DNA from 3 places in the Streptomyces sp. CA189 genome. Region 2 is predicted to be linked to each of the others. Evidence: riboswitches for the same ligand, from Rfam matches in the RefSeq annotation. Region 2 holds a riboswitch; each other region holds the start of a gene.

Region 1 (4,254 bases), on a different contig from region 2:
TCACCGAGCTGCTTGAGCCTGGTCGCGGTCGAGAACGTGGCGAACCGGTCCCGGTTCCCGGCCATTGATCCGCCTCCCCTATATGCGCACGACGCACTACGTCCCCGCACACGGTACGGGACCGAGTGCGGGGACGTAGGGAGGCTTGCACCCTAAAGGACTGATCAGCCCTTACTGTGTTCGATCAGTTCGCAGGGCGAAACCGCGGGAACGCGCTGCGGCCCGCGTACACCGCGGCGTCGTCGAGGATCTCCTCGATGCGCAGCAGCTGGTTGTACTTGGCGACGCGGTCCGAGCGGGCCGGGGCGCCGGTCTTGATCTGGCCGCAGTTCACGGCGACCGCGAGGTCGGCGATGGTGACGTCCTCGGTCTCACCGGAGCGGTGCGACATCATGCACTTGAAACCGTTGCGCTGGGCCATCTCGACGGCGTCCAGGGTCTCGGTCAGCGAACCGATCTGGTTCACCTTGACGAGCAGGGCGTTCGCCGAGCCCTCTTCGATGCCGCGGGCGAGACGCTCGGGGTTGGTGACGAAGAGGTCGTCGCCGACGATCTGGACCTTGGCGCCCAGGCGGTCGGTGAGGGTCTTCCAGCCGGCCCAGTCGTCCTCGAACAGCGGGTCCTCGATGGAGACCAGCGGGTACGCCTCGACGAGCTCGGCGTAGTAGTCGGTCATCTCGGCGGCCGAGCGGGACTTGCCCTCGAACTCGTAGTTGCCGTCCTTGTAGAACTCGGACGCGGCGACGTCGAGCGCGAGCGCGATCTGGGTGCCCGGGACGTAGCCGGCCTGCTTGATGGCCTCGACGATGAGGTCCAGCGCGGCGCGGTTCGACTCGAGGTTCGGCGCGAAGCCGCCCTCGTCGCCCAGACCGGTGGAGAGGCCCTTGGTGTGCAGGACCTTCTTGAGGGTGTGGTAGACCTCGGCACCCCAGCGAAGGGCCTCGGAGAAGGACTCCGCGCCGATCGGGGCGATCATGAACTCCTGGATGTCGACGTTGGAGTCGGCGTGCGACCCACCGTTCAGGATGTTCATCATCGGAACGGGCAGCAGGTGCGCGTTCGGACCGCCGAGGTAGCGGAACAGCGGGAGGTCGGAGGCCTCGGACGCGGCGTGCGCGACGGCGAGGGAGACACCGAGGATGGCGTTGGCGCCCAGGGAGCCCTTGTTCTCGGTGGCGTCCAGGTCGATCATCGCCTGGTCGATCAGGCGCTGCTCGGTGGCGTCGTAGCCGACGAGCTCCGGGCCGAGCTGCTCGATGACGGCGAGGACGGCCTTCTCTACGCCCTTGCCCATGTAGCGGTTGGGGTCACCGTCACGGAGCTCAACGGCTTCGAACGCTCCGGTGGAGGCGCCGGACGGGACTGCAGCACGGCCGGTGCTGCCATCGTCGAGGCCCACCTCGACCTCGACCGTGGGGTTGCCTCGGGAGTCCAGGATTTCCCGGGCTACGACGACGTCGATGGACGGCACGAGCATCTCCTTCTGGGATGTGACGCTGGGTGTGCGGTGGCGTGTCAGGCCGTGGGATGGCCTTGCCGCTTAGAGCCTAACCGCCTCTGGGCACTCGGCCAGCCGACCGCCCGGGTCCTGGGACGAAAAAGGGCCTGAATGCCCCTCTTACAGGACATAGGGCCCTTGATCATCGGCTTTCCGGAGGCTCCGTCAGGCCGGAGGCACCCGCACACAGCACCGCCCGGCGCGAAGGGGGTTGCGCGCCGGGCGGTGGGATTGCGTGGTGGAGCTAGGTGTGGAACTAGGTGTGGAACTACTGCGTGTCGCAAAAGCGGCCACGACCGTTCTCACAGGTTTCAGCCGGGGTTCAGCTCCGGCCTCACCTTCGGGTTCAGCTGAGCTTCAGCTTCTGGCCCGGGAAGATCAGGTCGGCGTCCGAGACGATGTCCTTGTTGAGCTCGTGGAGCTTCTCCCAGCCACCGGACACGTTGTTCGCGTCGGCGATCGCGCCCAGCGTGTCGCCGGACTTGACCTCGTAGGAGCCGTTGCCCGTCTTGGGGGCTTCGGTCTTCGGCGCGGCGGCGGCCGGACGGTCGGAGCGGGTGGTCGGAGCCTCGACGCGCTTGGTCTCCTTCTTCGGCTCGGCCTTCTTCTCCTGCTTCGGCGCGGGCTTCGGCTGGGTCTTCGGCTTGGCCGGAGTCTCCGCCGAGCCGCCGGTGTAGGAGGAGTTCGACAGGCCCACGCCACAGGACGGCCAGGCGCCCTTGCCCTGGCCCTTGAGGACCTTCTCGGCGATGGCTATCTGCTGCGACTTGGAGGCCTGGTTGGCCTGCGAGGCGTACGCCTTGCCGCCGTACGCGGCCCACGTGGAGGACGAGAACTGCAGGCCGCCGTAGTAGCCGTTGCCCGTGTTGATGGACCAGTTGCCGCCGGACTCGCACGAGGCGACGCGGTCCCACTCGGAAGCGGTCGCGGCCGAGGCGGTGCCCGCGGCCATCAGCGGTGCCGCGACGACGGCACCGGCGACACCGGCGAGCGTGACGATGCGGACGGCCTTGGAGCCGCGACGGTGCTTGCCCTTGCCCGAAAGCAGCATGGAGTTCTCCTCACCGACGCCTACGAGGTGAGCTGTCGGGTTCGGGCGAGTGAGTGCCCGGCCGAGCGACCTAGCGCTTGGCTTAACCCCTAGCCGGTTCCGTGACCGTCTCTCAACGGCCGGTTCCGGCGCCTACCTTGGTTCCCCCGCTCCTGCCTTCGGCGCTTTACGCGACGAGTGTTCCCTCCGTCCGCCGGCAGGATTCGGCGATGCGGTCGAAGGAGCCCGCGGTGGCGAGCGATTCAGAAGGTAGACAGGTCTCCCCCCGATGTTCAACGAGGGACATCGGGGGGAAACAGTGCCTACTTGCGCTCCCCCAAAGGGTGTTTGCGCAGGTGAGAGCGGGGTTTGCAGAACCCTCCGGACCGGACACGCCAGTTGACCCAGAGAGACACATGTCTCACTTACAGAAAACGGACAATCAGCCGGTTCCGGGCGCCTTAAGTGCCCTTATTGATGCGTTAGATCCAGGTTCTGACCAGGCTTGATCAGGTCCGCATCGCCGCCGATGACCTGCTCGTTGGCCTCGTAGAGCCCCTTCCAGCCGCCCTTCACTCCGTTGGCGTCCGCGATCGCGATGAGGCTGTCGCCCGCCTTCACGGTGTACGTCGGGTCCGACGCGGCGTCAGGCGCGGCGGGCGTTTCGACGGCGGCCGGGCCGCGGTGCTTGCCGCTGCCCTCGGCCGCGCCGGGGGCAGCCGGGGCGCTCGGGGCGGTGGATTCGCCGGGTGCGGCCGGAGCCGTCGGGGCGGTGGGATCAACCGGGTTGACCGGGTTGAGCGGGTTGACCGGATTGGTCGGGTTGGCTTGGTTCTCCGAATTACCCGGGTTCGTCGGCTTCGTGGGGTCGCCCGGGTCGTTCGGGTTCGCCGGAGCCGTCGGGTCCACCGGTGCGGTCGGGTCCGCGGACGGCGGCGCCGGAGCCGTGGGGTCCGCCGGAGTGGCCGGGGCCACGGGGGCGGTGGGGTCCACCGGGCTCGTGGGAGCCGTCGGGTCGCCCGGGAGTCCGGGAGGCGGCGCCTGGAGGTCCGGCGAGGGCATGACGGGCAGTTCGCCGGGCACGCCGATCGGATAGTCGGGCAGCGGCGAGTCCGACGGGGCCGGGCCCTGCTGCGTCGGGGCCCCGAAGTCCGTGGACGGCTTGCCCGAGCCCGTGTGGGGCACGGCGTCGTCCGGGCGGGACGGAGTGGGGGCGACGGACCCGGATCCGGCGGGCAGGCCCGGGTCCACCTCGGCGGCGGGCGCGTCCTGCGTCAGACCGGCCGGCACCCCGCACAGCGGCCACGCCTGGGGGCCCTGGGAGGCCAGGACCCGTTCGGCCACGGCGATCTGCTGGGAGCGGCTGGCGAGGTCGGCGCGCTCGGCGAAGTCGAGCCCGCCGGCCTTCCTCCACTGCTCCTGGCTGAACTGCAGCCCGCCGTACGAGCCGCTGCCGAAGTTGGCGCTCCACGTACCGCCGCTCTCGCACTCGGCGACCTTGTCCCACGTGGAGGTCTCCGCGGCGCTCGCGCCGGTGGCGGCGAGCAGCGGCAGGGCGAGGGCGGTGCCGGTGACTCCGGCGGTGACGACAAGTGCGGGCACTTGTCGGGGGCGTCTGTGGCGGCCGTTCCCGGAACGCATGAGGCTGCACCTTTCGCATAACGGCGGGGTAACGGCAGAACCTAGCGGCCTTCGAACGCCGGTCACAAGTTTGGGCAGCGAACTG
Region 2 (4,254 bases):
GCACTCCGCGGTCGTACGGGGCCGGTCGGCGAAGTCCAGCAGCTCCGGCACGAGGACGTCGGCGTCCTCGGCCGTCAGCCCCGAGTCCGTGAAACGGGTCCCGAGCCGGGCGGCCCGTACGGAGGGCTGCACGGCCTCCCGGAAGGGCCGGTAGTCCTCCGCGTGCACGGCGTGCAGGGTCAGCCGCATCAACGTCGACTTGACGACCTCACGCCCCGCGAAGGCGGCGTCGAGGTCTGCCGGGTCGAAGCCGGCGAGCCGGTTCCACAGCGCGAGATAGGGCGAGGCCGCGTGCTGCGCCTGCAGGGCGACCACCCGGCGGACCGCGTCATCGACGTCCATCACCTCGCGCCGCAGGAGCAACTGCCGTGCGAGCGTGGAGCGGTTGAGCTCCCCTGCGCTGACCTTCATGCCGTGACCGTCCCGTCCCCTGTCGAAACGGGCAGCCTAACCGGCACCTCCGACAGCGCCTCGGATTCAGATGCTGACGCCCTTCGACCGGAGGTAGGCCAGCGGGTCGATGTCCGAGCCGTACGAGGGGCCGGTGCGGATCTCGAAGTGCAGGTGCGGTCCGGTCGAGTTGCCCGTGGAACCGGAGAGGCCGATGCTCTGGCCGCCGGTGACGCTCTGGCCGGACGAGACGGACAGCTGGGAGAGGTGCGCGTACTGGCTGTACTTGCCGTCGGCGTGCCGGATGACGACCTCGTTGCCGTACGAGCCGCTCCACCCGGCGGAGACGACGGTACCGGCGCCGACCGCCTTGACGGTGGTGCCGCTGCTCGCGGAGAAGTCGACACCGGTGTGGTAGCCGCTGGACCACATGGCGCCGGAGGTCCTGTACGCGGTGGACGGGCCGCCGCCGACGGGGGCGACGAAGCCGGTCGACGTGGAGCCGCCCTGCTGCTTGGCCGGGGCCTTGGCGGCGGGTGCCTTGGCGGCGGGCGCGGCGGCCTCATCGGAAGAATCCGACGAATCCGACGAATCACTAGAAGTGGAAGAACCGGAGGAAGCGGACTTCTTGGCCGGCTTCGGCGTTTCGGCCGGCGCGGACTCGGCCGCCGCGGCCGGAGCCGAGCCCTTCGCGCCGAGGGTCAGTTTCAGGCCCGGGTGGATCAGCGACGGGTCGGTGCCGACGGCCTCGCGGTTGTCCGCGTAGAGCTGCTCCCAGCCACCGGTGAGGTGCTGGCGCTCGGCGATCTTGGAGAGGTAGTCACCCGCCACCACGGTGTAGACGGCGGGGGCGCCCTGCGCGGCGGCCGGCGCCGCCTGGAGGGCGGCCACGGCCTGCGAAGCCACAGCCTGCGCGGCCACGGCCTGCGGAGCCTGGACCGGAGCGGCGGCGGTCGCGGCGGTCGGGGCGCCCGCAGCGTGGGCGCCGGTGGCGCCGAGCAGCGGAAGCGCGAGAGCCGCGCCACCGGTGCCCGCGGCGGCGAACCCGCGGGATATCGAGCGGGACTTGGGACGGCGGTGCTTACCCGTTCCGGACATGGCGAATTCCTCTCCGACGCCTGCGAGGTGAGCTGTCGGGTTCGGACTGGAGATGTCCGGCGGTGTATGTGCCGGTGAACAGCACATGCACGGCTTCACCCCGAGCTGTCCCGTTGTAAAGATCCCGAAGGAGCTCCGGAACAGCGGCTTACCTGGTTCCCCCGCTCCTGCCGCGCGCGTGAATAGTCGGGTGAGGTTTCCGGACGGCGGCAGGATTAGGCGGTCCATCCGGATCGATCGCGAAGGTAATCGAGCCTGCCCGCACGGAACAAGTCCCGAATTCCTCGATGGATTCCCAGGGATGATGGACCGACGGAATTCCGGTCACCCTCCGTCCATTCCCCACCCCCAACAGCCGTCCCGACAGGGGAATTCGCCATTCGTGATCAGGCACTCACGGTCACCGTATGATCTGGCTCACGGGGAGGTGTCCGATCTCGCCTCTCGCTATGGCAAGTTGTCAGCAAGTAGCGCAATTCGGACACGCGCGGCGACGACCGCACGGACGACACGGACGACACGGAGGAGCCCCTGTGACCCAGCAGATACCCCAGAGCCCCCACACCGATCCGGTACCGGCCGAGTCGGCGCTGACCGGAGTGCGCAACTTCCGTGACGTGGGCGGGTTGCCGACCGTGGACGGCCGAAGGGTCAAGTCGGGACGACTGTTCCGAAGCGGACATCTGGCGCATGCCACCGAAAGCGACGCGGAATTCCTCGGGTCGCTCGGACTGCACACCGTCTTCGACTTCCGCAACGGCGCCGACCACGCCCTGGAGGGTCCGGACGTGGAGCTGCCCGGTGTGCGCAACGTCGGCATTCCGCTGTCGGATCCGGCCGACGGCCGGGAGTTCTGGAAGATGGTCCGCGAAGGGGATCTGGCGCAGCTCCGCGAGATCCTGGGCGGGGGCAAGGCCGCCGCGCGGATGTCCCGTTCGTACCGGACGATGATCCGGACCCGTACGGCCGAGCACAGCCGGGTCGTGCACGCGCTCGCCGAGGACAGCGTCCCGGCCCTCATGCACTGCGCCGCCGGGAAGGACCGGGCCGGCCTGTCGATCGCCGTCACCCTGCTCGCGCTGGGCGTCGAGCGGGAGGCGATCGTCGCGGACTACCTGGAGTCGAACGCCCCGCACAACCGCTACCGGGTCCGCCGCGGCAGCGACTCGCCCGAGGCCCGCGCCCCCGAGGTGATGGAGCTGCTCGCCCCGCTCTTCGACGCCCGCGCCCCGTATCTGACCACGGCCTTCGACGCCATCGACGAGGAGTGGGGCGGTGTGGAGCGCTACCTCGCCGACGGCCTCGGACTCACGCCCGAGACCCTCGGCAGGCTCCGCGACCGGCTGCTGGACTGACGCCCCACGAGGCGGGCCGACTGCCGCCGGGCCGACTGCCGGGCCGCCGGCCCAGCGGTCGGTTCAGCGGTCGGCCCAGCAGTCGGCCCAGCAGTCGGTTCAACGGTTGGCGACGGCCTGCCTCACCAACGTCCGGCCGAAATCCCACATCAGCGCGCCGCCGCCGTGGGCCTCGTCCATGACCGCGCGGAAGGCGCCGACGAACCGGTCGACGTCCGCCTCGTCCACGATCAGCGGCGGGATCAGCTTGATCACTTCCAGGTGGTCGCCGGAGACCTGCGTGAGGATCCGGTGCTTCTGCAGCAGCGGCACCACTACCATCTGCGCGAACAGCCCCTTGCGCGCCGCCTGCAGCATGCTCCAGCGGCTCCGCAGGCCCAGCGAGGACGGCCGGCCGAATTCGATGCCGATCATCAGCCCGCGTCCCCGTACCGCGTGGAGCAGTTCGTACTCGTCCACGAGCGCGGCGAGCCGCCCGTGCAGCAGGTCGCCCATCGATCGGGCGTTGGCCACCACCCGCTCGTCCTCCATGACGGAGAGGACGGCGAGCCCGGCCGCCATCGCCTGCGCGTTGGAGCCGAAGCTGGCGGAGTGGACGAGCACCCGGTCCATGGAGGAGTAGACCTTCTTGAAGATCCAGTCCTTGCCCAGGGTCGCACCGACGGGCACGTACCCGCCGGAGAGGGCCTTGGCCACGCAGACCAGGTCCGGTTCGACTCCGGCCTCGTGCTGGTAGGCGTAGAAGTCGCCGGTCCGGCCGAGGCCGGTCTGCACCTCGTCCGCGATCAGCAGCGCCCCGTGCCGGTGCAGCAGCTCCTGCGCGGCGAGCAGGAACCCGGGCGGGGCGGCGAGCACCCCCTTGCCCTGGATCGGCTCCACGACGAAGGCCGCGACGTCCCCCTTCTTCAGCTCCCGCTCCAGCGCGGCCAGGTCCCCGAGCGCGATCCCGGTGTCCGGCAGCAGCGGCGCGAAGCCGTCGCGGAAGCCGGCCTCGCCGTTGACCGAGAGCGAGCCCGTGGTGAGCCCGTGGAAGGCGTGGTCGCAGTAGAGGACCCTGGGGCGCCCGGTGGCGTACCGGGCGAACTTCAGGGCGGTCTCCACCGCCTCGGTGCCGCTGTTGCCGAAGAAGACCCGGTCCAGGTGCGGGCTGTGGGAGAGCAGCTTCTCCGCCAGCAGCCCGGGCAGCGGCTGGCAGTCGAAGCGGGTGAGGTCGGCGAGCTGGGCGTCCAGCACGTCGTGCAGGGCCTGCCTGACCACCGGGTGGTGGCGGCCCAGGCCCATCACCCCGAAGCCGGCCAGCATGTCGAGGTAGTCGTTCCCCTCGGCATCCCAGAAGTGGGCTCCCTCGGCCCGCACGTAGACCTTGTCGAAGCCGATGGTGTGCAGCATGCGCGGGAGCTGGTGGTTGAGG
Region 3 (4,254 bases), on a different contig from region 2:
GAGGAGCTCCCCGAGACCGTCTGACCCTTCGGGTTCGACCCGCAGGACTCGCAGGACTTGCACGGCGAAGCCGTTGCCCCCGGCCACCACGGTCGAGGGCAACGGCTTCGCTGCTTTTCGCGCGAAATGCCGGTCGGCCGCCGCCTCATCGACGCATCGCCCCATCCACACGGGCGGAAATACGCGCACCGCACTTTCCGGCACACTTTCCGAAACACTCGATTCCGGTGGACCGAATTCAGGCGGAATGGCGTCCGGCGCGGACATTATGACCCGGCCCGGATATCCCACCTTTGTATACGGCGTTTGTTAATGCGGAACGCTCGCCGTGTTTACTGCAGGTTGCAAAGTCCTCACGCGCATCCGGTGCGCCCCCGCCGCCCGGTCCACGTGCGCCGCGGTCAGCGCCCGGGCCCGCTCGGCGTCGCCCCGGGCCACCGCGTCCACGATCGCGCCGTGCTCGGCCCAGGACTCCACGGGCCGCACCGGGGCCTCCACCACGTACATCCAGGCCACCTTGTGGCGCATCTGGGTGAGCAGCGCGATCAGCCCGGGGCTGCCCGAGGCCTGGGAGAGCGTCTCGTGGAACCAGCCGCCCAGGGAGCGCAGATCCTCCCCCTGGCCCCTCCTGGCCCGCTCCTGGCCCAGCCTGACCAGCCCGCGCAGCACCTTGAGGTGGGCCTCGCTGCGCCGCCGGGCCGCCCGGGCGGCCGCGAGGGGCTCCAGCAGCATCCGCAGCTCCAGGAGGTCGGCCGCCTCCTGCTCGGTCGGCTCGGCCACACAGGCGCCCGCGTGCCGGCGGGTGGTCACGAACCCCTCGGACTCCAGCGTGCGCAGCGCCTCGCGCACCGGGACCCGCGAGACTCCGTAACGGCGGGCCAGTACCTCCTCGGTCAGCCGGCTGCCGGGCCCGAACACCCCGGAGACGATGTCATCGCGGATCGCTGTGCATACCGTGTGCGCGGGAATACGCAAGACCGGAACCTCCGCCTTTTTCGTATGGCTGTGCGCGTTGCGACTCTATTGCAACACACGATAATTTCCGAGGACGGCCGGAAATACGAAACATTCACACAACGCGAAGCACGAAGCGCGAAACATCAAGCACGAAGGCCCCGGCTCGAAGAGAGCCGGGGCCTTCGCGGAAGTCGTGCGGTGCGACGGTGGGGTCAGAGGGTGACGCCGTGCGAGCGCAGGTACGCGACCGGGTTGATGTCCGAGCCGTAGTCGGCGCCGGTGCGGGCCTCGAAGTGCAGGTGCGCGCCGCTGGAGTTGCCGGTGTTGCCCGAGAGGCCGATCTGCTGGCCCGGGGCGACCTGCTGGCCGGCCCGGACGCTCACCGAGTACAGGTGGCCGTACTGGGTGTACGTGCCGTCGGCGTGCTTGATGACGACGTTGTTGCCGTACGCGCCGCCCCAGCCGGCCTCGATCACGGTGCCCAGGCCGACCGAGCGCACCGAGGTGCCGGAGTCGGCGTGGAAGTCGATGCCGGTGTGGCTGCCGGAGGACCACATGGCGCCGCCCGCGTGGTACTGCGTGCTGACGTAGGAGCCGTCGATCGGGGAGACGAAGGTGTTGAGGCGCTTGCGCTCCTCTTCGCGGGCGGCGCGCTCGGCGGCCTCGCGCTCGGCCTTGGCCTGGGCTTCGGCCTTCGCCTTGGCCTCGGCGGCCCGCTGCTTGGCGTCGGCCTCGGCCTGCGCCTTGGCGGCGGCGGCCTCGGCGGCGCGCTGCTGGGAGTGGGCCTGGGCCTCGACGTCACCGGCGAGCTCGTCGGCCACCACGATGGTGTTGAGGCTGCCGGTGTCCTCGAAGGAGGGGGAATTGTCCGCGGCGAACGCGGGACCCGCCAGGGAGCCGACGACGCCGGTGGCGGCGAGGGCGGCTATGCCGGCGTAGCCGGCGGTCCTGCGGCTCATACGGCTCGAACCACGGTGCTTGCCGGCGGCACTACTGCCAAACGCCATGAAGGGGCTGATCCTTTCCTTCCCTCTCGCCTACCGGGTTAGCTGACGGGTTCGGAGCAGGAAGGTCTCCTACGGGCCCCCTCTTGCGAGGCGGTCCGATTCACCCCAGGGACACAAGTGGGTCCCCGGCTCCCCAGGCTCGCGCCTGACGGGGACTCGGCGATTGCTGTCCGGTGCCGCGGATGCGGCGGTTACAACTGACGAACAGCACGGCCGACGCTAGGCGGATCATCAGTCAATCGCCAAACAGACACGCCATTTTGTTGCGTACGCCACACCACATACAAGCAACCACACGACTAAAGGAATAGAAAAGACAAAAGGGACTCCGACGGGCAAGCCGCCGGAGTCCCTTGCCGGAGCCTCCTTGTGCGGCGGGCCAGTTGGCAACCCGCCGACAGTCAACGGAGGGTCAGTTGGCGACCACGGTCACTTCGCCGATCCCGAGGGCCCGCACCGGCTCTGCGATCTGCGAGGCGTCGCCGACCAGGACCGTGACCAGGCGGTCCACCGGGAAGGCGCTGACGACCGCCGAAGTGGCCTCCACCGTCCCGGTCTCGGCGAGCCGCGCGTACAACTGCGCCTGGTAGTCGTCCGGAAGCTCCTGCTCGACCTGGTCGGCGAGCGTGCCCGCGACGGAGGCCGCCGTCTCGAACTTCAGCGGGGCCACGCCCACCAAGTTCTGCACGGCCACGTCCCGTTCGGCGTCGGTCAGGCCGCCCTGCGCGAGGGTGCGCAGCACCGTCCAGAGGTCGTCCAGGGCCGGGCCGGTGTTCGGGGTGTCCACCGAGCCGCTGATGGCCAGCATCGAGGCGCCCTTGCCGTCGGCCGTGGAGCGCAGCACCTGGCCGAAGGCGCGCACGCCGTACGTGTACCCCTTCTCCTCGCGCAGCACCTTGTCCAGCCGGGACGTGAGGGTGCCGCCCAGGCAGTACGTGCCGAGCACCTGGGGCGCCCAGACCCGGTCGTGCCGGTCCGCGCCGATGCGGCCGATCAGCAACTGCGTCTGGACCGCGCCGGGCCGGTCCACGATGACCACGCGGCCCGTGTCGTCGGCGGTGATCGGCGGAACCGGACGCGGGGCGGTGGTGTCACCGGTCCACGCGCCCAGGGTGTCGGCAAGGACGGCGTCCAGTTCGATGCCGGTCAGGTCGCCGACGACCACCGCGGTGGCGGTCGCGGGGCGCACGTGGGCCTCGTAGAAGGCCCGTACGGCCGCGGAGTCGATGCGGGCGACCGTCTCCTCGGTTCCCTGACGCGGGCGGGACATCCGCAGGGAGGCCGGGAAGAGCTCCTTCGAGAGCTGCTTGGCGGCACGGCGCTGCGGGTTGGCGCTCTCGTGCGGGATCTCGTCGAGCCGGTTGCGCACCAGGCGGTCGACCTCGGCCTCGGCGAAGGCCGGCGTGCGCAGCGCCTCGGCGACCAGGCCCAGCGCCTTGTGCAGGCGGGAGGCCGGGACCTCGAGGGAGACCCGCAGGCCGGGGTGGTCGGCGTGCGCGTCGAGGGTGGCGCCGCAGCGCTCCAGCTCGGCGGCGAAGTCCTCGGCGGAGCGCTTGTCGGTGCCCTCGGACAGGGCGCGGACCATGATCGTGGCCACGCCGTCGAGGCCCTCGGGCTCCGCGTCGAGCGGGGCGGCGAGGTTGATCTCGACCGCCACCACCTGCTGGCCCGGGCGGTGGCAGCGCAGCAGGGTCAGGCCGTTGGCCAGTACCCCGCGCTCGGGGGCCGGGAAGGCCCACGGCTGCGGCTCGCCGGCCTCGGGGCGCGGGTGGAAGGTCATCGTGACGGCTGCGGTGTCGCTCACTGCTCCGCCCCCTCGTTCTCGCTCGCGTCGGTCTCTTCGATGTCATCAGCCGCGATCGGCTCGTAGACGAGCACCGCGCGGTTGTCGGGGCGCAGTCGGGCCGCGGCCACGGCCTGCACCTCCTCGGCGGTGATGTCGAGGACGCGCTGGACGGCGGTCAGCGCCAGCTGCGGGTCGCCGAAGAGCACCGCGAAGCGGCACAGTTCGTCGGCGCGGCCGGCCACCGTGCTCAGCCGGTCCAGCCACTCGCGCTCCAGCTGGGCCTGCGCGCGCTCCATCTCCTCGGCCGTCGGGCCCTCGGCGGCGAACCGCGCGAGCTCCTCGTCGACGGCCGCCTCGATGGCGGGTACCTCGACGCCGCTGGAGGTCTTGACGTCCAGCCAGCCCAGCGAGGGCGCGCCGGCCAGGCGCAGCATGCCGAAGCCGGCCGCGACGGCGCTCTGGTCGCGGCGCACCAGGCGGTTGTGCAGCCGGGAGGACTCGCCG

The links. Region 2 has a riboswitch for cyclic di-AMP ahead of AC061S_RS02460 (LysM peptidoglycan-binding domain-containing M23 family metallopeptidase). Riboswitches for the same ligand answer to the same signal wherever they lie in the genome.
Region 1: another riboswitch for cyclic di-AMP. It lies ahead of AC061S_RS17705 (transglycosylase family protein); the one in region 2 lies ahead of AC061S_RS02460 (LysM peptidoglycan-binding domain-containing M23 family metallopeptidase).
Region 3: another riboswitch for cyclic di-AMP. It lies ahead of AC061S_RS06190 (M23 family metallopeptidase); the one in region 2 lies ahead of AC061S_RS02460 (LysM peptidoglycan-binding domain-containing M23 family metallopeptidase).

The regions. Positions count from the first base shown of each region.
Region 1 is NZ_JBWJVM010000020.1:33,898-38,151, reverse strand. Features, by position in the region: gene AC061S_RS17715 (FtsB family cell division protein) at 1-65, opposite strand, end outside; gene eno (phosphopyruvate hydratase) at 185-1,477, opposite strand; gene AC061S_RS17705 (transglycosylase family protein) at 1,845-2,549, opposite strand; cyclic di-AMP (ydaO/yuaA leader) riboswitch at 2,552-2,723, opposite strand; gene AC061S_RS17700 (LysM peptidoglycan-binding domain-containing protein) at 3,000-4,130, opposite strand.
Region 2 is NZ_JBWJVM010000002.1:49,549-53,802, reverse strand. Features, by position in the region: gene AC061S_RS02465 (winged helix DNA-binding domain-containing protein) at 1-411, opposite strand, end outside; gene AC061S_RS02460 (LysM peptidoglycan-binding domain-containing M23 family metallopeptidase) at 478-1,488, opposite strand; cyclic di-AMP (ydaO/yuaA leader) riboswitch at 1,491-1,687, opposite strand; gene AC061S_RS02455 (tyrosine-protein phosphatase) at 2,022-2,843, shown strand; gene AC061S_RS02450 (aspartate aminotransferase family protein) at 2,943-4,254, opposite strand, start outside.
Region 3 is NZ_JBWJVM010000005.1:64,791-69,044, reverse strand. Features, by position in the region: gene AC061S_RS06200 (HPr family phosphocarrier protein) at 1-24, shown strand, start outside; gene AC061S_RS06195 (GntR family transcriptional regulator) at 310-975, opposite strand; gene AC061S_RS06190 (M23 family metallopeptidase) at 1,170-1,964, opposite strand; cyclic di-AMP (ydaO/yuaA leader) riboswitch at 1,977-2,136, opposite strand; gene AC061S_RS06185 (M16 family metallopeptidase) at 2,377-3,744, opposite strand; gene AC061S_RS06180 (M16 family metallopeptidase) at 3,765-4,254, opposite strand, start outside.